Regions from separate parts of the Thauera sp. WH-2 genome, predicted to be linked through region 2. Evidence: predicted binding sites of a transcription regulator. Region 2 holds the regulator's gene; each other region holds the start of a gene.
What was found. The regulator FliA, encoded in region 2, starts transcription of late flagellar genes. The targets are predictions, from matches to a motif close to CTAAAGTTNNNNNNNNNNNNGCCGNTA.

Region 1: the regulator FliA is predicted to act here: its motif matches at 6,245-6,271, upstream of motA (flagellar motor stator protein MotA).
Region 3: the regulator FliA is predicted to act here: its motif matches at 2,328-2,354, upstream of ACNKW1_RS09175 (surface-adhesin E family protein).

Annotation. Positions count from the first base shown of each region.
Region 1 covers NZ_JBLWFG010000002.1:22,241-30,019, forward strand. Annotated here, with positions in the region: gene ACNKW1_RS04360 (chemotaxis protein CheA) at 1-800, opposite strand, end outside; gene cheZ (protein phosphatase CheZ) at 886-1,740, opposite strand; gene cheY (chemotaxis response regulator CheY) at 1,773-2,171, opposite strand; gene ACNKW1_RS04375 (chemotaxis protein) at 2,218-3,168, opposite strand; gene ACNKW1_RS04380 (chemotaxis protein) at 3,178-4,152, opposite strand; gene motB (flagellar motor protein MotB) at 4,243-5,256, opposite strand; gene motA (flagellar motor stator protein MotA) at 5,332-6,186, opposite strand; gene flhC (flagellar transcriptional regulator FlhC) at 6,431-7,009, opposite strand; gene flhD (flagellar transcriptional regulator FlhD) at 7,020-7,337, opposite strand; gene ACNKW1_RS04405 (diguanylate cyclase) at 7,479-7,779, opposite strand, start outside.
Region 2 covers NZ_JBLWFG010000001.1:477,314-485,092, reverse strand. Annotated here, with positions in the region: gene flhA (flagellar biosynthesis protein FlhA) at 1-1,619, shown strand, start outside; gene flhF (flagellar biosynthesis protein FlhF) at 1,846-3,345, shown strand; gene ACNKW1_RS02275 (MinD/ParA family ATP-binding protein) at 3,348-4,160, shown strand; gene ACNKW1_RS02270 (RNA polymerase sigma factor FliA) at 4,274-5,044, shown strand; gene ACNKW1_RS02265 (flagellar motor protein) at 5,078-5,818, shown strand; gene motD (flagellar motor protein MotD) at 5,836-6,675, shown strand; gene parC (DNA topoisomerase IV subunit A) at 6,757-7,779, opposite strand, start outside.
Region 3 covers NZ_JBLWFG010000004.1:216,466-224,244, reverse strand. Annotated here, with positions in the region: gene thiC (phosphomethylpyrimidine synthase ThiC) at 1-1,226, opposite strand, end outside; gene thiD (bifunctional hydroxymethylpyrimidine kinase/phosphomethylpyrimidine kinase) at 1,309-2,202, opposite strand; TPP riboswitch at 2,196-2,291, opposite strand; gene ACNKW1_RS09175 (surface-adhesin E family protein) at 2,358-4,175, shown strand; gene ACNKW1_RS09170 (efflux RND transporter periplasmic adaptor subunit) at 4,368-5,375, shown strand; gene ACNKW1_RS09165 (efflux RND transporter permease subunit) at 5,372-7,779, shown strand, end outside.

The sequences.
Region 1 (7,779 bases), on a different contig from region 2:
CGGCCCGCGAGGATGTCGCTGCGCAGCGCATTGAGCCGGTTCTTCGTGAGCCCGATCTCGCCCGACAGGTTGAGCACCTGGTCCAGGCGCGAGGTATCGACCCGGATCGAGTTGTCGCGCTGGCGCTCCCCTTCCCGGCGGCCGATCGGTGCCGGCGCGCCCGGCACGTCCGTCGCCCGGCGACCGAAGGCCGCCTTGACGATCGCGTCCTCGACCGCGGCGACCGGCTTGGCTCCATGCGCGTCCGCAGGCGTAGGCGCAGCGGCCGCAGCAGGCTGCCCGACCACCGTTCCGGATGTGACCACCGCGTAGAGCGTATCCCAATCGGGCTCGCCCTGGCGCGGCACGTTCACCGCCTCCTTGGCCGCCGCCGGTGCAGCCGCACGCAAGCCGCCCGCCGCGGCATCGGTGCCTGCGATCGCGGCACGCAGGCTCTCCAGCAGCTCAGGGGCGGCCGCAGAGGGCTGGGTACTGCGCTCGAGCTCGGAGAACATGTCACGCACGGCGCCCGTTGCGGCGAGGATCACGTCCATACGCTCGGGCGTGATCGAGAGCTCGCCATTGCGCAGCTTGTCGAAGAGGTTCTCGGTGAGGTGGCACAAGGTGACGAGTTCGGCCGCATTCAGGAAGCCCGCCCCGCCCTTGATCGTGTGAAAACCACGAAAGATGTCGTTCAGCAAGCCCTTGTCGCCCGGCGACCGCTCCAGGTCCACCAGCTTGTTATCGACTCCCGACAGCAGGTCGCCTGCCTCGATGAGGAAGTCCTGCAGCAGATCTTCCATCCCTGCGAAGTCACTCATGATTCACCTTGCTCCACAATTCGGCGCCATCGACGATGACACCAGCCCGCTGCGCGCAAAGATCGTTGCGCAACGGGGCGATAGTTCAGAAGCCGAGGCTCTCGAGCAGGTCATCGACCTGGGCCTGGCTGGTCACGACATCCGTACGCCCTTCCGAATCGATGACAGGGCCGTTCATCAGCCCGGTGTGCCTTTCAGCCCGAACCTCGGGAGGCGCCGCCTCGAGCAGGACCTGGATCAGCTGCGTCTCCAGCGTCTGGGCCAGTTCGACCACGCGCTTGATCACCTGTCCGGTCAGGTCCTGGAAGTCCTGCGCCATCATGATCTCGTGCAACTGGGCGCCGGTCTCGCGGCTCCCCTCCGCCACCGAATCCAGAAAGCGGTGGGTGTCCGCGCTCAGGTCCTTGAACGCCTCGGGCGAGAGGCGGCCTGCATACAATTCGTCCCAGCGCGCGGACAGGGCCTTCGCACCGTCACAGAGCCGATCCTGGATCGGGTTTGCAATATCGGTCGCATTGAGCACGCGGCTGGCCGCCTGCTCGGTCGCCTGGGCGATATAGGCGAGCCGCTGGCGCGCATCGGGCACGGCTGCTGCAGCGTCCTTGATCGTCGCTTCGAGCCCGAGTTCGCGCAGGGTGTCATGCACCTGCCGCGTCAGGTGCCCGAGGCGGTTGAAAACGACGCCCGCCTCCTGATCTCCGGTCTCTCCCGCCGCCGGGGGCGCGGGAGCCACGTCGGCCTGGGGCTGCCCCTGTTCCGCAACCGCGTCGAACAGCGCCTGCAGTTCGTCGCTGTCGCCACTGTCGCCGCCCGATACGGGCGCGGGAGAGGGCGCTGCCGGGCGCGCGGGCGTGCTCACGGGGTCTGCAGCGATGCTGTCGAACAGTGCCTGCAGATCGTCCGAATCACCGTTTGCATCCATTCTCGACCTCTTGTTCATGGTTCTTTGCTCCGATTCCCACGCTCGCCCGCTCAACCCTGGGGACGCGCCATCTTCTCGAAGATCTTCTCGAGCTTCTCGGCGAGGGTTCCCGACGTGAAGGGCTTCACGATGTAGCCGCTGGCGCCTGCCTGGGCTGCAGCGATGATGTTTTCCTTCTTCGCCTCCGCGGTGATCATCAGCACCGGCAGATGCTTGAGCTGGGGCGTGCGCCGGATGGTCTGCAGCAGCGTCAGGCCATCCATGTTCGGCATGTTCCAGTCGGTGACGACGAAGTCGAACGCGCCGGCCTGCAGCTTCTGCAGCGCCACCTGTCCGTCTTCGGCCTCGTCGACATTGGTGAAGCCCAGTTCCTTGAGCAGGTTGCGCACGATGCGGCGCATGGTCGAAAAATCGTCGACGACAAGAAACTTCATTTTGGGGTCGGCCATCTGTGTTCTCCGGTTCGGCTGACAGGGTTCTGGGTGTTGCGCACCGTCAGCGCTGCAGCATCGGGCGAATCGTGTCAGCAAGCACCTCGGCGTCGAATTTTGCCACGTAGGCATCCACCCCGACGTTCCTGCCCATCGCCCGATTGGCCTCGGATGAGAGCGAGGAGTGCATCACCACCGGAATGCCGGCGAACCGCGCATCGGACTTGATGTTGCGCGTCAGCACGTAGCCGTCCATCTCCGGCATCTCGGCATCGACCATGATGAGGTCCACTTCGTCCAGCAGCACCCGTCCGGTCTGTTCGGCGTGGTCAGCCAGGCTCTGCAGCCGGTTCCAGGCCTCGAGGCCGTTCTGGGCGTGCTTGTGGCGCACGCCGAGCTTGTCCAGCACCTCACTGATCTTGCGCCGCGCAACCGCCGAGTCATCCACGAAGAAGACGTTGACATCATGTCCACCCGCAATCGGCGCGATGTCACCAATGACGCTGTCGCCGAAGGTGTTGGCGAGGATCGACTCCACATCGAGGATCGAGATCAGCCTGCCATCGGGCAACTCGGTGATCGCCGTGATGTAGCCCTGCTGGGTGCCGGCAGCGGAGACGTTTTCGGGCGCACGCACGCGATCCCACTCCACACGCACGATGCGATCGACCGACTCCACCAGGAAGCCCAGCGTGCGCTTGCTGTATTCGGTGACCATCATCGCCCCGCCAAGCGGCGCGCCGGGCTCGGTCAGCCCCAGGATGCGGCCGAGGGACAGCACCGGGATCACATTGCCCCGCAGCGAGATGAGCCCTTCCACACCGGCCGGCATGTTCGGCGTACGGGTGATGAACGGCGTCGTCGAGACCTCGCGCACCTTGAACACGTTGATGCCGAAGTTCTCGTTCGTTCCGAGCGAGAACAGCAGGATCTCCATCCGGTTCGAGCCCGCCAGCGTGGCGCGGCTATCGACCGTGTCGAACAGGCCCGACCCTTCGCGATCAGTCATTTGCATGTCGGCTCCTCACTTGTCCTTCTTTCTTGCGGCGCCTGCTGCACCGAGCAGGCGAAGCAGTGTCTGCGCGAGCCGCTGCGGCTCGAACTTGGGAACGTATTCATCCACCCCGACCGACAGCCCGAGCTGCTGGTTCGACATCCCCGAGAGCGACGAATGCATGATCACCGGAATGCCGGCGAAGCGGCGGTCCGCCTTGATCTGGCGGGTCAGCATGTAGCCGTCCATCTCCGGCATCTCGACGTCCGTGAGCACCAGGCTGACGAAATCGCTCACCGGCCGGCCGCAGGCGTCGGCGTGCGCGGCCACGCGGCGCAATTCTTCCCAGGCCTGGCGGCCATTGACCGAGCCGACATGCCGGACGTTCATCGCATCAAGGGTTTGCGTGATCTGCTTGCGCGCCACGGAGGAGTCGTCGGCGAAGTACACCACGTGCTCGCTGCCCTCCGGCACCGCGGGGATGTCGCGGAACAGGAACTCGTCGTCGTACTTCGAGGTTTCCGACAGCACCCGCTCCACGTCGAGCATCATCACCAGCTGGTTGTCGGCGAGTTCGGTGACCGCCGTAACCAGCCCCCCCAGGCGGGCGGTCAGCATCTCCGGGGGCACCCGCATCTGCGACCAGTCGAGGCGCAGGATCGTATCCACCCCCTCGACCAGGAAGCCCTGGGTGTGACCGTTGTATTCGGTCACGATCATGATGTCGCGCGCCGCATCTCCACCGATGCCCACATAGCTACCGAGATCGACCACCGGCACCAGCGCGCCGCGCAGACTCACCATGCCTTGCACCGCATCCGGCATGTCCGGGGCCGCCGTGATCTGCGGCGTACGCATCACCTCGCGCACCTTGAACACGTTGATCCCGAAAATTTCGCGCCGCCCCGTCCTCGCATCCACCCCGAGCGTAAACAGGAGGATCTCGAGCTTGTTCGTCCCCGCGAGTCGGGTCCGGGCATCAATGTTCTTCAGCAGTTCTGACATGATTTCCTGCTCTGCGGTCGGTTGTGCGCGTCCAGTTTCTCGCGCGATGTTGGTTTAATCGGCTACCGGGACGGGAACTTGAGCCCGTTTTCAACGCAGCATGGCTCCGGAGGGTGGCCCCCCTCCCGCCTGCGCTGCCTCAGCGCCCGAGGCGTCCGGAAATACAGACTCGAAGCCCGGCGCGCTATCCACTTCGATCGCCGCACGGCTGCCCTGCGTTCGGATCGCCTCTTCGGCAGCCCGGTTCAGGACCACGATGCTGATGCGCCGGTTGGCAGGATCGAGCGGATTGTCGAGCACCAGATGTTCGGTGTCCGCGAGCCCCACGACCCGCACCATCTTGCCTGATTCGAGCCCTCCGGCAACGAGTTCGCGCCGCGCGGCGTTCGCACGGTTGGACGACAGTTCCCAGTTCGAGAACCCTCGCTCCCCGCCCGCATATTGCGCCGAGTCGGTATGCCCGGACATGCTCAGGCGGTTCTCCACGTCGTTCAGGGCCTTCGCAATCTCACGCAGTAATTCACGCGTATAGGGGCGCAACTCTGCGCTCGCGGTGGTGAACATCGGCCGGTTCTGCGCGTCGATGAGCTGAATGCGCAGACCATCCTTGATGATATCGAGCAGGATCTGGTTCTTGAACTGGCGCAAGGTCGGATTGGCCTCGATGATGGCCTCGAGCTTGCCCTTCAGGTCGATCAGCTGCGCCCGCTCGCGCCGCGCCGCGGCCTCGACCGCCCCATCCGCCCCATGCTTCGCGCGCGATGGCGCCGCGTCGATGTTGATCGAGCGCGTGTTCGGCGTATCACCGCGCCGTACCTGCCCTACCTTGCGCGACAGGTCCTCGCCACCACCCTGAATGATGCTGGAGCTGTCGCCAGTGCCCTCGCCCCCCTGCATCGCGACCTTGAGCGGATTCTGGAAGTAGTCGGCGATCCCCTCCAGATCGCCCTGCGCTGTCGAGCCGAGCAGCCACATCAGCAGGAAGAAGGCCATCATCGCCGTGACGAAGTCCGCATACGCGATCTTCCATGCACCACCGTGGTGGCCGCCGCCGCCCTTCTTGATACGCTTGACGACGATTGGCTGTTGAGTATCGTCGCTCACGGCATGCTCCCGGACGGGTCCCCGGTCGTCGGCCGCTCAGCGGCACGATGAAGTGTTCGGTACGCGGCCATCGGCTCAACCCTTGCGGCTCTTGATTTCCTGCTCGAGCTCGAGGAACCCCGGACGATCGGACGCATAGAGCACCTTGCGGCCGAACTCCACCGCGACCTGCGGCGCATAGCCGTTCATGCTCGCAAGCAGCACCACCTTGATGACCTGGTAGATCTTGCCGCTCTCCTCCACCTTCTGCTCCAGCTGGCTGGCGATCGGCGCCACGAAACCGTATGAAAGCAGAATGCCGAGGAAGGTGCCGACCAGCGCGCCGCCGATCATCTTGCCCAGCACCGCTGGCGGCTGGCCGACCGAACCCATCACGTTCACCACGCCCATCACCGCAACCACGATGCCGAACGCCGGCAGTGCATCCGCCACCTTGGCGACGATATGCGGCGCCTGGTGCGCTTCCTGATGGTGGGTCTCGATCTCCATGTCCATCAGGTTCTCGATCTCGAAGGCGTTGAGGTTGCCACCCACCATCATGCGCAGGTAGTCGGTCATGAACTCGACGGCATGGTGATCCGCAGCCACGCTCGGATACTTGGCGAAGATCGGGCTGGATTCGGGATTCTCGATGTCGTTCTCGATCGACATCAGGCCTTCCTTTCGTACCTTGGCAAGAATCTCGAACAGCAGCGAGAGCAGATCGACGTAGAGCGCCTTGTTGTACTTCGAGCCCTTGACGGCCAGCGACAGCGAGCCGAGCGTTGCCTTGACCGCCTTGGGCCCGTTGCCGGCAACGAAACCGCCGATCATCAGGCCGATGATGGCGAGGTACTCCATCGGCACCCAGAGCGCGGCGAGGCTGCCGTGCACCGCGTAGGTGCCGAGCGAGGCTGCGAGGATGATGACGTAACCAATGATCAGGAACACCGCTTACTCCATGGAAAGGGCCCGGTGCGCGAAAGGGCGGGGCGGTCGTTGACGGCAGTAACGACCGCGCTGAACGGAACTTGAGCGTACCGGCCCATCCTGTTGCGCGGCACGAACGATGCGCGGAGCCGGCGTCGCTGCGCCACCGGATGACGCAACGCCACAACGAACAAGGGCCGCCTGTCTCCAGTGCGGCCCATATCGGTACTCGCGGCCCGGCGCCGCGACATGCAGTGCAGCCCCGTCAGGCGGTCTCGACCTGCTTCGCCGATTGACGTGTGCGCGAAACCGCCTTGCGGGCGCCGACCTTCTTGCGCGAGGAGCCCGCGCGCGAGGGCATGTTGCACAGCCCGCACACATAGTCCTGAACCGGATCGTGCGCATGCGCCACGAACTGACCACCGCAGCAGGTGCAAGCCGCGCTTTGCAGCAGATCCGCATCGAAGAAGCGCACCAGCGTCCATGCCCGCGTCAGGCTGAGCACCGGCTCCATCGCCGTGCTCTCGATGTGGTCAAGATACAGGTGATAGGCCTTGAGGGTCGCCTCCAGCCCCTGCACGCCGCCACGCCCGGTGAAGAAGCGGTGATAACCCATGAACAGCGAGGAATGCACGTTCGGCTGCCAGGTCATGAACCAGTCGGTGGAGAACGGCAGCATGCCCTTGGGGGGCGATGCGCCACGCACTTCCTTGTAGATCTTCAGCAGCTTCTCGCGGCTCAGGCGGGTTTCGACCTCGAGCATCTGCATGCGTGCGCCGAGTTGCACCATCTCCACCGCGCGGCGGACGTCCTCAGCTTCCTCGATGACACTCTTGTTCTTCATTACCGACTCCTCATGGCGTCTCTCCAGCTGCCCGCCCTGCGGCCAGAATCGCGGCATGCAGGCTTGCGCTGGTGGCGTCGCGCCCCTCACCCGACATCAGCCGGGCGATCTGCGCGTCATCGAAGCGAAAGCAGGGGATCAGGGTCTGCGAGGACGCCATCCGAACCAGCTTCGCTGCCGACATGGATTCGATCAGGTCGGCCAGTTCATCACCGATCCCGAGCCGGAACAGCGCCGTCGCCCTGTCGCTGCGCAACATCTGCTGCGCGAGCATGAGGTAGGCGAGATTCAACTCGCGGATTTCGGCCTGAAAATCTGGTCGCTCCATCACTTCCTATCCCGTTCAGGGACGAATGGCCCCGAACTTAAAGTACTTTCTGAGCAACAGCAAGTAACAAAGTCACGATTCGCGCCCGATCGTGCCCCTTGACTGTCGCTCGCCAGCAACATCCGCAGCTCCACCGGCCGATCAAACCTGGGTGGCCGCAGCCGGCTGCCGCTCGCGCTGCGGCGCAACGACCCGGTCGCGGCCGTGCTGCTTCGCGCGGATCGCGCCACGGTCCGCGCATTGGACGAGCGCCTCCGGGGTGCTCATGTCGACGGTCCGCTCCGCCACGCCTACGCTTACGCTCAAGTTCAGCTTCGGCATGTCGGACGCCAGCACCGTCGCACGCACGGACTCGCACACCCGCTGAGCCATGGCACAGGCAGCGGGAAGATCTGCATCCAGGCACAGCACGAGGAACTCGTCCCCCCCGGTACGACACACC
Region 2 (7,779 bases):
AGATGGCGATCGATGCCGACCTCAACGCGGGGCTCATCGATGAGAAGGAAGCCAAGCAGCGGCGCAAGGAGATCGCGCAGGAGTCCGACTTCTATGGCGCCATGGACGGTGCTTCCAAGTTCGTGCGCGGCGACGCGGTGGCCGGCATCATCATCCTCGTCATCAACATCCTCGGCGGCCTCTTCGTCGGCATCATGCAGCATGATATGGCGGTGGGTGAGGCGGGACGCACGTATGCGCTGCTCACGATCGGTGACGGCCTGGTGGCTCAGATCCCGGCGCTGATCATCTCGGTGGCGGCCGGCTTGGTCGTTTCGCGCGTGGGTGACGAGGGCGACATCGGCGGTGTCATCATCGCCCAGGTGTTCTCCAATCCAATGGTGATGACGCTGACCGCCGTCATCATCGGGGTGCTCGGGCTCATTCCCGGGATGCCGAACCTCGTCTTCCTGCTCATCGCGCTGACGCTTGGGGCGATGGCCTGGATGCGACACAAGCGGATCGCCGAGGCGTCGACGGCTGCCCAGGCGCCGTCCGAGCAGGTGGCCGCAGCCGCCGCGCCCGCCGCGGAGGCCCAGGAGGCGAGCTGGAACGACGTCTCCCAGGTCGACGTGCTGGGGCTTGAGGTCGGCTACCGCCTGATCCCGATGGTGGATAAAGGGCAGGATGGCGAACTGCTCAAGCGCATCCGCGGGCTGCGCAAGAAATTCGCCCAGGAGGTAGGTTTCCTGTCGTCCCCGGTGCATATCCGCGACAACCTCGAGCTCAAGCCCAACGCCTATCGCATCGCCCTCAAGGGGGTCGAGGTTGGCAGCGGGGAGGCCTATCCGGGTCAGCTCCTTGCGATCAACCCGGGCCGCGTGTCCGGCCCCCTTGCCGGGCGTGAAACCACCGATCCGGCGTTCGGTCTGCCCGCGGTGTGGATCGACAGCGGCATGCGCGAGCAGGCCCATGCGCTCGGCTACACCGTGGTTGATGCCAGCACCGTGGTGGCCACCCATCTCAACCACGTCATCCTCAATCACGCCGCGGAACTGCTCGGCCGCCAGGAAACCCAGGCGCTGCTCGACCACGTGGGCAAGGATTCGCCCAAGCTGGTCGAGGATCTGGTGCCGAAGGCGCTGGCCATCGGTACGGTTCAGCGCGTGCTGCAGAACCTGCTCGAGGAAGGCGTCAACATCCGCGACATGCGCAGCATCATCGAGGTGCTCGCCGAGCATGCGCCGCGCACGCAGGACCCGATGCAGCTCACCACCAAGGTGCGCGAGGCTCTGGGACGCGCGATCATGCAGAGCCTGTTTCCGGGCAACACCGAGGTGCAGGTCATGGCGCTGGAGCCGGGGCTGGAGCGCATTCTCATGCAGGCCATGGCCTCGGGCGGCGAGGGCGGTGCGATCGAGCCGGGCCTGGCCGATACCCTGCTGCGCCAGACGGCGCAGATCGCCCAGCGCCAGGAGGACATCGGTCTGCCGCCGGTGCTGCTCGTGCCCGCGCAGCTGCGCATGCTGCTGTCGCGCTTCCTGCGCCGCGCGGTGCCCTCGCTCAAGGTCATCTCCAACAGCGAGGTGCCCGAGAGCCGCACGATTCGCGTCACCGCAATGGTCGGCGCGCAGGGTTGAGCGCTGTCCCTGCGATGATCGTGAGCTGACCCTGCGCCGGCTCGGTGTCCGGCCTGCGCACGGGCGTCGAGTCCCTGCGTCCAGTCCTTTCTTCCCCGTGCAGGCCACGCTTCCGAGCACTCGAATTGACGGGGGAAAGCCGCTTTATTCGACCCAAGGGCCTTGACCGGGTGTGGCGATAATCCTCATCAAACAGTGGTCGACCGTGGCCACCGGGAGAATCGCCATGAACGTCAAACGCTACTTTGCCCCCACCGCCCGCGAGGCGCTCCGCGCGCTCAAGGAAGCCCTTGGTCCGGATGCGATCGTCCTGTCCAATCGCGCCGTCGAAGGCGGCGTGGAGATCCTCGCCTTGCCGGGTGAGGCCGTGGGGGCCTTGCAGGCCGCGAACCGTGCGGCCGTGACCGCGCGCAGCGCTGCCGCAGCGCCTGCCGCCCCCGCCGCGCCTGCCGCGACGCGTGCGCGGATGCAGCCCGATGCAGACGATGGCGACTTCGAGGTGAGCCTCTCTGCACTGGCGTCAAAGGCCGCGCGCAACGTCGAGCGTCCGCCGCTGCGCCCCGCGCCGGAGGCGTCCGAGCCAGTGCTGCGTCCGTTCAACCCCCCGCGGATTGAAACTGCCGACTATACCGTGCGTGCCCGCGAGGCCATTCTGCGCAGCGCCGCAGAAACGGCTCGCCCGGCGCAGGGGGCGAGCCCGGCGCCAGCGGTCGCGTCGGGGCGTGCGGCGGGCCGTGCAATGGCGGCTCAGTCGGCCGACGAGTTCGGCAGCACGCGGGTGCGCGAGCTGCAGGAAACCAATGCCCGCCTGATGTCCGAACTGACCGGTATCCGCAGCATGATCGAGCGCCAGCTTGCGGGTTTCGCCTGGGGTGAAACCCGGCGCCATGCTCCAGCGCGCGCCGCGATGCTGGGCGAACTGCTCGAGGCAGGATTCTCGGCCGCGACTGCGCGCAAGCTCGTCGAGGCCGTTGCGGAGGATGCCGGGCGCACCGAGGCGCGCGAGGCCGCGGGCGCGGCGCTGGACCGTATGATGCACGCCTGCGCCTCCGACGAGGATCTGCTCGATCAGGGCGGGGTGTTTGCCCTCGTGGGCCCGACCGGCGTGGGCAAGACCACCACCACGGCCAAGCTGGCCGCCCGCTGCGTTGTGCGTCACGGTGCCGGCAAGCTCGCCCTGATCACCACCGACGGCTACCGCATTGGTGCGCAGGAGCAGTTGCGCATCTACGGCCGCATCCTTGGTGTGCCGGTGTTCTCGGTGCGCGACGCGGCTGATCTTCGACAGACACTGGCAGGTTTGCGCAACAAGCACATGGTGCTCATCGATACCATGGGGATGAGCCAGCGCGATCGCATGGTGGCCGAGCAGGCTGCGATGCTGTCCGGTGCGGGTGATGTGCGCCGCCTGTTGTTGCTCAACGCCACCGTGCGTGGCGACACCCTGGACGACGTGGTGCGCGCCTATGCCGGCGATGATCTCGCGGGCTGCATCTTCACCAAGGTTGACGAGGCGGCATCCCTGGCGCCGGCACTCGATGTGACCGTGCGCCATCAACTCGACATCCGCTACCTGACCAATGGCCAGCGGGTGCCTGAAGATCTGCATCTTCCGAATCGGGCCTATCTCCTCCACCGCGCCCTGCGCGAGCATGCGGGTGAGTCGCCCTGGCATCTGAACGGCGACGAGGCCGGATTCATGCTGGCGGCCGCCGGGGGGGCGTGATCATGCTGGATGGACGCGAAGATCAGGCCGCAGGACTGCGCCGCCTCTTCCGCCGCGCGCCGCCGCAGGTGGTGGCGCTGTACGTGGGCGGCAGGACGCGGACCCAGAATGCCGTGCTGGCTGCGCACCGCATCGCCGGACGTGCGGAGCGCGTGGTCATCCTTGACGAAGCCGAAGGCAGCGACACCCTGGCCGACGCGCTCGGCGTGAGCGAGGGTACCGACTTACTGCAATTGCTCGATGGCCGCACCCGGCTCTCGGGCATCCTCCAGACGGTCCCCGGGCTGGTCGGGCGCGTGCCTGTGGCCGCGGCCGCGCTGGCGCTGCCCTTGCTCGATGAGGCGCGCAGGGCTTGCCTGGTCGAGGCGCTGCGTATCCTGCACCGCCATGCGAGCTTTGTGCTCTTGCATGCAGCGGCGGAGTCGGTGGCCGAGCCGTCCCCCTTCGTGCAGGCTGCACCGCGCCGGCTGGTGGTGGCCGAGGCGAGCGCGAGCGGCGCGACCGACGCCTATCGGAGCATCAAGGGCCTCGCCGCGGCGGGCGCCGGTTCCGTGCATGTCGCCGTGTGCGGCGCACGCGGGCGCGCTGATGCGGCGGCGTTCTTCCGCAGTCTCGAGGCGCTGGTGGTTCGCCATGTAGGCGTTCCCCTTGCCTGGCTGGGTGAGCTCGAGCGCGATGACATCGCCGCCGGGCTGCGCCAGCCGCTGGAATTGTCGCAGCCCGAAGCCGGGGCTGCCTTCCTGCGTCGTGTGGCCGGCCTTGCCGCAGCTCGCAGCGTGTCCGGAACACGGATTGCCAGGCGGGTCGGTCCATGAGTGTGAAATATCCCGCTGGTAATGCCGTCGGCGCTGCCGGACAATTGGGGCCTCCAATGACCGGAAGCGGTGGGCTCCGGAGCCCGCGCCGCAAGACCATACAGGCCCAGTGGATGTACGACGCAAACGGTAATCTCGACAAGGCGAGCCTGGTCGAGGCCTATGCCCCCCTCGTGAAGCGCATTGCCTTCCAGCTCATGGCGAAGCTGCCTGCGAGCGTGGACGTGGATGACCTGATCCAGAACGGGATGATGGGGCTGCTCGATGCCCTGGGCCGTTACGAGCACGGACTGGGCGCCCAGTTCGAGACGTACGCGGTGCAGCGCATCCGTGGCGCAATGCTGGACGGCCTGCGCGACAATGACTGGCTGCCGCGCAGCCTGCGTCGAGACATGCGCCGGATCGAGGCAGCGATCCATGAACTGGAGCAGCAGTGCGGCCGCTCGCCCACCGAGTCCGAACTCGCCGAAGCGCTTGAAATGTCGCTGGACGACTACCAGCGCATGCTGCAGGACGCGCGTGGGCACCAGCTCGTCTACTTCGAGGATTTCAACCGGGAGGAGAGCGATGACTACCTCGATCGCCATCTGGCCCAGGACGACGCCAACCCGCTCAGTTTGCTCGAGGACGCGGACATGCGCCGGCGACTGGTCGGCGCGATCGAGCATCTGCCCGAGCGCGAGCAGATGGTGATGGCCCTGTATTACGACGAAGAACTCAACCTGCGCGAGATCGGCGAAGTGCTCGGGGTGACCGAATCCCGCGTCTGTCAGTTGCACAGCCAGGCCGTCGCACGCCTGCGCGCATCCATCTTCGAAGGCGGGGCAGGGCGGCCAGCGGCACGCCGACGGGGGCGTCCCCCGAAGCAGAAAGCGGCGAACTGATCATGCATGCTGTGCTGACGGCCAGACCCGATCATGGATAAGACCAGCCTTTTCGGCCTCGCCCTCGGTCTCGCCGCGATCGTGCTCGGGCAGATGCTCGAAGGCGGGCATCTGTCGTCGCTGTTCCAGCCCACGGCCTTCCTGATCGTGGTCGGCGGCACCCTTGGCGCAGTGATGCTGCAGAGTCCCCTGCGTACCTTCGTCGATGGCATGCGCATGGTGCGCTGGGTGTTCGTTCCGCCCGCGGTCGATCAGCAGGCCGTGATCGAACAGGTGTCGGGCTGGAGTCACGCCGCACGCAAGGAGGGCTTGCTGAATCTGGAGCGCCAGGTCGATGGACTGAGCGATCCCTTCATGCGCAAGGGTCTGCAACTACTCGTCGATGGCATCGACCCGCAGCGCCTGCGTGAGTTGCTGGAGGTGGAGATCGGCGTGCGCGAGGCGCAGATGCGGCAGTGCGCCCGCATCTGGGAGGCGGCCGGCGGCTACGCGCCCACCATCGGCATCCTGGGCGCCGTGATGGGTCTGATCCACGTGATGGAGAACCTCTCCGATCCCTCGCGCCTCGGTGCAGGCATCGCGGTGGCTTTCGTCGCCACGATCTACGGCGTCGGTTTTGCGAACCTGGTGTTCCTGCCCATCGCCAAGAAGCTGAGCGCCCACATCGCGATGCTCACCACGCAGCGCGAGATGTTCGTCGACGGACTGATCGGGATCGCCAATGGCGACAACCCGCGCATCGTCGCCAGCCGCATGCAGGGCTACGTGGTCTGACGCGGACGACAACGGACATGAGGCGCAGGCGCAGACACGAAGAAGAGCATGAGAATCACGAGCGCTGGCTCGTCTCCTATGCCGACTTCATCACCCTGCTGTTCGCGTTCTTCGTCGTGATGTACTCGCTGTCCTCGGTGAATGAAGGCAAGTACCGGGTGCTCTCCGATTCCATGGTGCAGGCTTTCCGCAATGTCACCGTCAATGAAAGCGGCGAGCAGGTGATTCTGCCCACCACCAGCCTGATGCCGACAAGGCCGATCACTCAGGCAGGTCCGCCCGCGACCGAGGAGGTGGTCGATCAGCGTCGTCGCGAGGTTGCCCGGCAGATGCGCGACATGGCGGAAGAGATCCGTCGCGTGCTGTCGCCCCTGACCCAGTCGGGGCAGGTGAATGTCACCGAGGGTGCCTTCGGCGTGAGCGTCGAGATCAACGCCAGCCTGCTCTTTGGCGCGGGCGAAGCCGTGCTTGGCGCGCAGGCGGCCTCGGCGCTGCAGGCCGTGGCGCAGGTCCTGGCGCCTGCTGGATTTCCGATCACGGTCGAAGGGCATACCGACAACGTGCCCATCAATACTTTCCGCTTCCCCTCGAACTGGGAACTCTCGGCGGTGCGCGCCTCCACCGTGGCGAGGCTCTTCATCGACAACGGCGTGGCGCCCGACCGCCTCACCGCAGCCGGCTATGCCGACCAGCGCCCGGTTGCGGACAATGCCAGCGACGAAGGGCGTAGCCGCAACCGGCGCGTCACCGTGCTGATCGAGTCGCGCACCGCAGATCTTCTGCCAGAGCCGGGCCCGACCACGATCCCTCCGGACGACCCGATCCGGTCGATCCTGCCAGGCAATCCGGAGGGCTGACTCTGCCCAAGGCGGTCGCCCATCCCACTGTACGCCTCCTCTCCCGACGTCCACATCCCTGAGCTGGGTGATGGGACGTCCTCAGCGCATGTGCTCGGGCTTCACCTTCGGCGCCAGCGGCGCACCCTTGCGCGCGCGACGGTGGCGTAGCGGTTCGCGCTGCGAGGGCTTGAGTTCGATGCGCACCGTCTTGCCACCGCGTCCCACGCCCTCGATCGTCAGCACGGCATCGTCTGCCGGCACCGCCACGGCGGCCAGCGCCTCGCCTTCGTCGAGTGCCATCACGATCACACCGCGACCACCGCTCTGCGTCTTCATCTCCGGGCGGGGGAAGACCAGCAGTCGGCCGTTCTCGGACGCTGCCGCAATCCAGTCGCCAAGGACCTTGGCCGGCGGCAACACCTTCTCGCCCTTCTCGAGGCTCATGAAGGCCTTGCCTGCGCGCTGGCGGCTGGTGGCATCCGCGACGCTGCACAGGAAGCCGTAGCCGCCGCTGTTGGCGAAGAAGTACACCGACTCCGGCGTGTCGGTCACGACCTGCGCCAGCTTGCCGCCGTCCTGGAACTCGACCAGGGTGGTGATCGGCGCACCGTCGCCACGCCCGCCGGGGAGGTCGGACACCTTTACCGTGTACGCGCGGCCATTGCTGTCGATGACGATCAGCGGCCAGGTGGTGCGCGTCTCGATCACCGCGAAGCCGAAGTCGCCGGCCTTGTAGGCGATGCCTGCGGGGTCGATGCCGTGACCCTGGCGCGAACGCACCCAGCCGTTCTTCGACACGATCACGGTGACCGGCTCGTCCGGCACGCTGATCTCGGCAGGAGCCACCGCGGCCACCGCTTCGACCAGGGTGCGGCGGTCGTCGCCATACTTCTTCGCGTCGTCCTGGATCTCCTTGAGGATCAGCTTGGTCATCGCCGCGCGGCTATCCAGGATGTGCTGAAGGCCGGCGCGCTCGTCCTTGAGCTCGGCGAGTTCCTTCTCGATCTTGAAGCCTTCGAGGCGGGCCAACTGACGCAGGCGGATCTCGAGGATGTCCTCGGCCTGGGTCTCGGACAGGCCGAAGGCTGCGATCAGCGCCGGCTTGGGCTCATCCGACTCGCG
Region 3 (7,779 bases), on a different contig from region 2:
GAGCCCGGGCGCAGGCCGTCGCCGAGGCTGAAGGCCACGTCGTAGGCCTTCATGATCTCGCAGATGTCCTCGAAGTGGGTGTAGAGGAAACTCTCCTTGTGATGCGCCAGGCACCACTTGGCCATGATCGAGCCGCCGCGCGACACGATGCCGGTCATGCGGTTGGCGGTCAGCGGCACGTAGCGCAGCAGCACGCCGGCGTGGATGGTGAAGTAGTCCACGCCCTGCTCGGCCTGCTCGATCAGGGTGTCGCGGAAGATCTCCCAGGTGAGGTCTTCGGCCTTGCCGTTGACCTTCTCCAGGGCCTGGTAGATCGGCACCGTGCCGATCGGCACCGGGCTGTTGCGGATGATCCACTCGCGGGTCTCGTGGATGTTCTTGCCGGTGGAGAGATCCATCACCGTGTCGCCGCCCCAGCGGATCGACCAGGTCATCTTGTCGACCTCTTCGGCGATGCTCGAGGTGACCGCCGAGTTGCCGATGTTGGCGTTGATCTTGGTGAGGAAGTTGCGGCCGATGATCATCGGCTCGGACTCGGGGTGGTTGATGTTGTTCGGGATGATGGCGCGCCCGCGGGCGATCTCGTCGCGCACGAACTCGGGGGTGATCGTCGCCGGCAGGCTGGCGCCGAAGTTCTGGCCCGGGTGCTGGCGCAGCATCATTTCGGCCATCTTCTGGCCCTTGAGGCCGCCGCTGGCACGCAGCGAGGCGATGTACTGCTCGCGGTTGAGGTTCTCGCGGATGGCGACGTATTCCATCTCGGGGGTGATGATGCCGCGGCGGGCGTAGTGCATCTGCGTGACATTGCCACTGAGATTGGCCCCCGCCTTGGCGCGGCGCGGCTTGCGATGCAGGCCGGGGAAGCGCAACTCGTCCAGGCTCTTGTCGGCGGCGCGCTGGCGGCCGAATTCGGACGAAAGATCGGGCAGCAGCTCGGTGTCGGCACGCTCCTCGATCCACTGCTGGCGCAGCGCGGGCAGGCCGGAGCGGATGTCGATCTTCGCGGCCGGGTCGGAGTAGGGGCCCGAACAGTCATAGACGAAGATCGGCGGGTTCTGCTCGGCGCCGAAGGAGGCCGGGGTGTCGGCCTGCGAGATCTCGCGCATCGGCACGCGGATGTCGGGGCGCGAGCCCTCGACGTAGATCTTGCGCGAGTTGGGCAGCGGGGCGATCGCGGCCTCGTCGACATGGGCCTTGGCGGCGATGAATTTCTCGTTGGCGTTCATGCGGTCTCCTGGGGAGGGGGGAGCGTTGGTTATGTGCTGCATGGGATGCATGCCGGCGGGCAGGCGCCGGTGGTGGATGCGCTCACCGCTTCCACAGTGCGTGGAAGTGATGCACCGGTCCATGGCCGCTGCCGACCGCCAGCTCGCCCGCATGCGCGATCGCACCGAGCAACCATTGGCGTGCATGGCGCACCGCGGCTTCGACGGGACGGAACTGGCCCTCGGCCTGCGGCAGCAGTGCAGCGATCGCCGAGCTGAGCGTGCAGCCGGTGCCGTGCGTGTTCTTGGTGTCGATGCGCTGCGCCGGCAGCTCGACCATACGGTCGCCGTCGAAGAGCAGGTCGACCAGCTCGTTGCCGGGCAGGTGGCCGCCCTTCAGCAGCACCCAGCGCTCGGAGGACAGCGGCAGCAGCTCGCGCAGGCGCTCGGCGGCGCGGTACATCTCCTTGACCGTGTCGGGCGCGCGCTGCTCGAGCAGCACGCCGGCCTCGGGCAGGTTGGGGGTGATCAGGAAGGCCTGCGGGAAGAGCGCCTCGCGCAGCGCCGAGATTGCGCTCTTCGCCAGCAGGCTGTCGCCGCTCTTGGCCACCATGACGGGGTCGAGCACCACGCGGGCGGCCTTCCAGTGCGCGAGGCGGTCGGCCACCGTGGCGGTGACCTCCGCACTGCCGAGCATGCCGATCTTGGTGGCGTGGATTGCGACGTCGACGAACAGGGTGTCGATCTGCAGGCGCAGGAAATCGGTGGGCGGTACATGCACGCCGGTGACCGCCTGCGTGTTCTGCGCCGTGAGCGCGGCAACCACGCCGCAGCCGTAGGCGCCGAGCGCGGAGAAGGTCTTGAGGTCGGCGAATACGCCAGCGCCGCCACTTGGATCAACCCCGGCGATGGAGACGACGTTGGGGATGTGCGATCGGACGGCGGAAGAAGCGGGCGACGCGCTGCCGGTGGCAGCGGATGTGGCGGACGAGCTCATGAATTACGTTTCCCTACGCCGGTGCGAGCCGGATCAGGTTCCAAGGGTGTTTCTCAGCCCGTGCGCGGCGGGCACCCCTAACGAGAGCTGGGACGATACTGGATGCTCCCGGGCGTGGCAAGGTGCTCAAGATTTTGTGGAAAAGGTCGATTAGCATGATGAACATTCCGCATCCGCCTACGACGATGAGACCTTTCCGCTCGATCCTTGCCGCATTGCTGCTCGCCCAGGCTGCCGGAGCCGTGCAGGCTGCCGACTGGCAACTCGTGCTGAGCGACCGCAATCGCCGCGTCGAGATCGACCGTGGCAGCATCCTGACCTCGGATGGGGGCACGAAGATTTCCTGGGGACGGGTGGTGCTGACCACCGAAGAGGCGCGCGCGTCGGGGTACGCGATGATCAAGGCCCTGAACCGCTACGACTGTCGCAAGCGCAGCTTCACCACCATCAAGCGCGTGTATGTCGATGCCTTCGACAACATCGTGCGCGAGGAGTCGGTTGCGGACCAGATTTTCCTGGAGGTCGCGCGCGGTTCGGTCGATGAGCGGATGTGGCGCGAGGTTTGCGAGCCGCCCTCCGCAGCCGACCTGCAGAAGCTCGCCAGCGAGGCTGCAAGCGCCGCTGCCGCCCGGCAGGACGGGTCCGCCACGGCCGTGGCGCCTGTGGCAAAGCCTGCAGCGCCCGCGCAAGCGAAGCCGCCGGTCGCGGAAGGGGCGGGCGCTGCGGGGCGCGAGCGTGCAGGCAGCATCGCAGCGGCGCCCGAGACCCCGCCGGCCGCCTTGAAAACCGCAGCCGTGCCGACGGACCGGGGCGAGGTGGTGCCTGCCTTCGAAACCCATGTGGAGATTCCTGCCAAGTTCCTGCCCGGGGGGCAGGGCGCCGCTGCCGACAGTGCTCCGCGCACATCCATCCTCCCCCCGATCCCCACGCTCGCAGCCAAAGCGGAACGGCCACCCGAGCCTCCGGCCACGCAGGCGGTCCGCCCCCAGCCGCAGGTGGCCACTCCTTCGAAGGAATCGGGTCCGGTGACGGCGGTTTCAGTGGTCTCGCCGGCCGAAACCCGCAAGCCGCCCGCGCCGCCCCCGGCAGGTGCCCCTTCTGCGCCTGCGCGCAAGGCCGTGGCTGTGTCCCGTCAGGGTAGTCCGGCGCTCAGCGCGCGTGCGCGCGACGTGGCCCTGGCGGCGCCGCGCTCGCCGGCGGTGCGTCGAGATGCAGCGGCCGTCCCGGCAGAGCAGGATGCGATCGCCGACCTGCTCGCGCGGCAGGCCATCCGTCTTAGCGCGGTGGGCGAAGGCCAGCCGGGTTGGAGCTATGCAGGCGAGACCGGGCCCGAGCACTGGGGGCGCTTGCGGCCCGAGTGGCGCGTCTGCGAAGAGGGCAGGCGGCAGTCGCCGATCGACCTGCGTGACGGGCTTGCGGTGGATCTGGAGCCGGTCAGGTTCCACTACCATCGCAGCGGGTTCCGCATCCGCGACACCGGAAACCTGCTGCAGGTGGATGTTGGCAACGGCATGGGCGTGATCGTGCGTGGCGTGCGCTATGAGCTTGAGCGCTTCACGCTGCATCGCCCCTCGCAGGACCGGGTCGGTGGCATGGCGCACGACATGGCGGCCTATCTCGAGCATCGCAGCGCCGACGGGCGGCAGATGATCCTCTCGGTGCTGCTGTCCGCTGGGGGGGAGGAGCACCCCCTGTTTCGCACCTTGTGGGCCAACCTGCCGCTGGACCGCGGGCGTGCGTTCACGCCCGAGGCGGTGATCGACCTGGCGACGATGGTGCCGCAGGACCCCGGGCACTTCCTCTACACGGGCTCGTTGCCCACGCCGCCGTGCACGGAGGACGTGCTGTGGGTGGTAATGAAGACGCCGGTGCGGATCTCTGACGCCCAGCTCGACGTTTTTGCGCGACTCTATCCGCGCAACGGCCGTCCGATCCAGCCGGATAACGGCCGCCTCGTGCTCGAGTCGCGCTGAACGGGCCTTTGCGGCGTTACACTAACGCCGCTTCGTCGCGCAGGCCGGCCGCGGTGCCCATGCGGCATGCCTGCCTTGCATAGAGATCGATCCCCGATGCGCTCCCGTCTTGCCCCGATTTTTCTGGGCGGCTGCTGCTTGCTTGCCGCCTGCTCTGCGCCCGCACCCGAAACGCCGCCGCTCCGCGCCGTCATGGTGCGCACCGTAGACGGCGCCGCGGCGCCGCAGGCTATCCAGCACTATGCAGGCGAGGTGCGTGCGCGCATCGAGGTCGACGTCGGCTTCCGGATCGGTGGCAAGCTCGTCGAGCGCAGGGTCGATGTGGGGTCGGAGGTGGCAGCAGGTGCGACGCTTGCGCTGCTCGATCCCGAGGATGCGCGCCTTGCGGCCGATGCCGCGGGCGCTGCGGCGATGGCTGCGGAGGCGGATCTGGCGCTGGCGTGGGCCGAATACGCGCGGGCGCAGGAGTTGGCTGCGCGCAAGTTCGTTTCGCCCGCGGCGCTGGATGCGCGCCGCACGGCGCTGCAGGCCGCCGAGGCGCGCTTGCGGCAGTTGCGGGCGCAGGCCGAGGGCGCGGCCAACCAGGCTGGCTATACCCGCCTGGAGGCCCCCGCGGCCGGGGTGATCACGGCCGTACTGGCCGAGCCGGGGCAGGTGGTGGGCGCGGGGCAGCCGGTGTTCCGTCTCGCCCGCCCGGAAGCGCGTGAGGTGCTCATCCATGTGCCAGAGGGGCGCGCCGGCGCGTTGCGCCAGGGCATGCCCGCGGTGGTGCGGGCCTGGGCGGCTCCCGAGCGCGAGTATGCGGCACAGGTGCGCGAGATCGCGCCGGCGGCCGATGCCTCAACCCGGACCTTTGCGGTGCGCGTGGCGCTGGCTGAGGCCGATGCAGGCTTGCCGCTGGGGGCTACGGCAGGGGTGCGGTTTGCCATGCCCGAGGCGGGCGATGCGTTGCTGCTGCCGCTGGCAGCGCTCACCCGGCTGGACGATGCTGCGGCCACCGTATGGCTGGTTGATACCGACGGCAGGCTGGCGCCGCATGCGGTCGAGGTTGCGGCCTGGCGCGAGGATGGCGCCCTGGTTCGCGGCGGCTTGCCGTCACGGGCGAGGGTGGTGGTGGCCGGCGTGCATACCCTGGTCGAGGGCGAGCAGGTGCGCGCAGTGGAAGAGGGCGCGCCCGTGCTGCTGGACGTTGCACGATGAGCCTGCCCGAGCCCAGCCCGATCGGGAGCGGGCGCTTCAATCTCTCCGAGTGGGGGCTCAAGCACCGCGCTCTGGTGCTGTATTTCCTCATCGTGTCGACCCTGCTCGGGCTGTTTTCCTATGCCCGCCTGGGCCAGTCCGAGGACCCTCCGTTCACCTTCAAGGTGATGGTGATCCGCGCCGAGTGGCCCGGGGCGAGTGCGCTCGAAATGGCCGAGCAGGTCACCGACAGGATCGAGAAGAAGCTGCAGGAAATCGCACAGGCCGACGTCATCCGCAGCTACTCCAAGCCGGGCGAGACGATGGTGTTCTTCATCGTCAAGGACGCGACCCTTTCGCGCGACGTGCCCGACATCTGGTACCAGGTGCGCAAGAAGATCGGCGACATTGCCGGCACTTTCCCAGCAGGCGTGCGCGGGCCCTTCTTCAACGACGAGTTCGGTGATACCTATGGCAACCTCTTCGCGCTGGTCGGAGAGGACGTCAGCCATGCGGAGCTGAAGCGCCACGCCGATGCGATCCGCAGCGAGCTGCTGCGGGTGAAGGACGTTGCCAAGGTGAGCTTCTTCGCCGAGCAGCCGCAGCGCGTGTTCGTCGAGATCTCCAATGCCAAGCTCGCGACCTTCGGCCTGCGCCTGGACGACATCGTGGGCGCGCTTGCCCAGCAGAACGCGGAGACGGGTGCGGGTTTCTTCGAGACGGATGAGGAGCGCGTCTGGCTGCGCCCCTCGGGCCAGTTCGAGGATCTCGACGCGATCCGCGATACGGTGATCCGTGCCGCCGGGCGCAGCTTCCGGCTCGGTGATGTCGCGGAGGTGCGGCGCGGGTACGCCGACCCGCCGGGCGAGCGGCTGCGCTACATGGGGCAGGAGGCGCTCGGTATCGGCGTGTCGATGCGCAGTGGCGGTGACATCGTGGCGCTCGGTCGTCACCTCGACGAGGCGGTGGAGAAGATCGACGCCCAGTTGCCGGCGGGCATCCGGCTCGAACGTGTCGCCGATCAGCCACGCGCGGTCACGCGGGCGGTGAACGAGTTCGTCAAGGTGCTGGCCGAAGCGGTGATCATCGTCATGGCAGTGAGCCTGCTGTCGCTCGGCTTCCGCACCGGGGTGGTGGTGCTGGTGATCATTCCGGTGGTGCTGGCGATCACGTTCATGTTCATGCACCTATTGGACATCGGCCTGCACAAGATCTCCCTCGGCGCGCTGATCATCGCGCTTGGCCTGTTGGTGGACGACGCCATCATCGCGGTCGAGATGATGGCGAGCAAGATGGAGCAGGGCTGGGGCCGGGTGAGGGCGGCGAGCTACGCCTGGACCTCGACCGCGATGCCGATGCTCTCGGGCACACTGGTGACGGCGGCGGGCTTCCTGCCGGTGGCGCTGGCTGCCTCATCGGTGGGCGAGTTCACCCGCTCGATCTTCCAGGTCACGGTGACCGCGCTGCTGGTTTCGTGGATCGCGGCGGTGATCTTCGTGCCCTATCTCGGCTACTACCTGCTCCCCGACTTCAGCAAGCGCGCAGGCAAGCCCTCCTGGCTGGCGCGCCTGGTCGGCAAGTTGTGGCCGGCGATCGGGCGCCGCATGGCGGAGCACGACCTCCATGCCCACGAGCAGCACGACGAGTTTGCGATCTACCACACCGCCTTCTATAACCGCCTGCGCAGGCTGGTCGATGCCTGCGTGCGCCTGCGCTGGGTGGTGATCGTGCTCACGGTGGCGATCTTCGCAGCATCGCTGTTTGCGTTCGGGCGCTTCGTGCCGCAGCAGTTCTTCCCGGATTCGACCCGGCCCGAGCTGCTCGTCGATCTGCGCATGGCCGAGGGCGTCTCGCATCAGGCGACCGAGGCGGCGGTGCTGCGGCTGGAGGCCTTCCTGAGCGAGCAGGACGGTATCGAGAACTACGTGTCCTGGGTTGGCAGCGGCAGCCCGCGCTTCTACCTGCCGCTGGACCAGCAGTTGCCGCAGACCAGTTTCGCGCAGGTCGTCATCCTGACCGCCGGGCTGGCCGAGCGGGAGGCGTTGCGCGAGAAGCTGATCCGCCTGTTCCAGGATGAGCCCTGGCCCTTGCGCGGCATTGTCAACCGGCTCGAGAACGGGCCGCCGGTCGGCTTCCCGGTGCAGTACCGGGTGAGCGGGCCGGATCTTGGCGAGCTGCGCCGTCAGGCGCACGCCGTGGCCGAGGCGATGCGCGGCAATCCTCACCTGTCCAACGTGCATCTGGACTGGGAAGAGCCGTCCAAGGTGGTGCGCCTGGCCATTGATCAGGACAAGGCCCGCCTGCTCGGGGTGAGCACCCAGGACATTTCGAACCTGCTCGCAACCTCGCTGCAGGGCATGACCGTGACCCAGTTCCGCGAGGGCACCGAGACCATCGGCGTGGTGTTGCGCGGGGCGGAATCCGA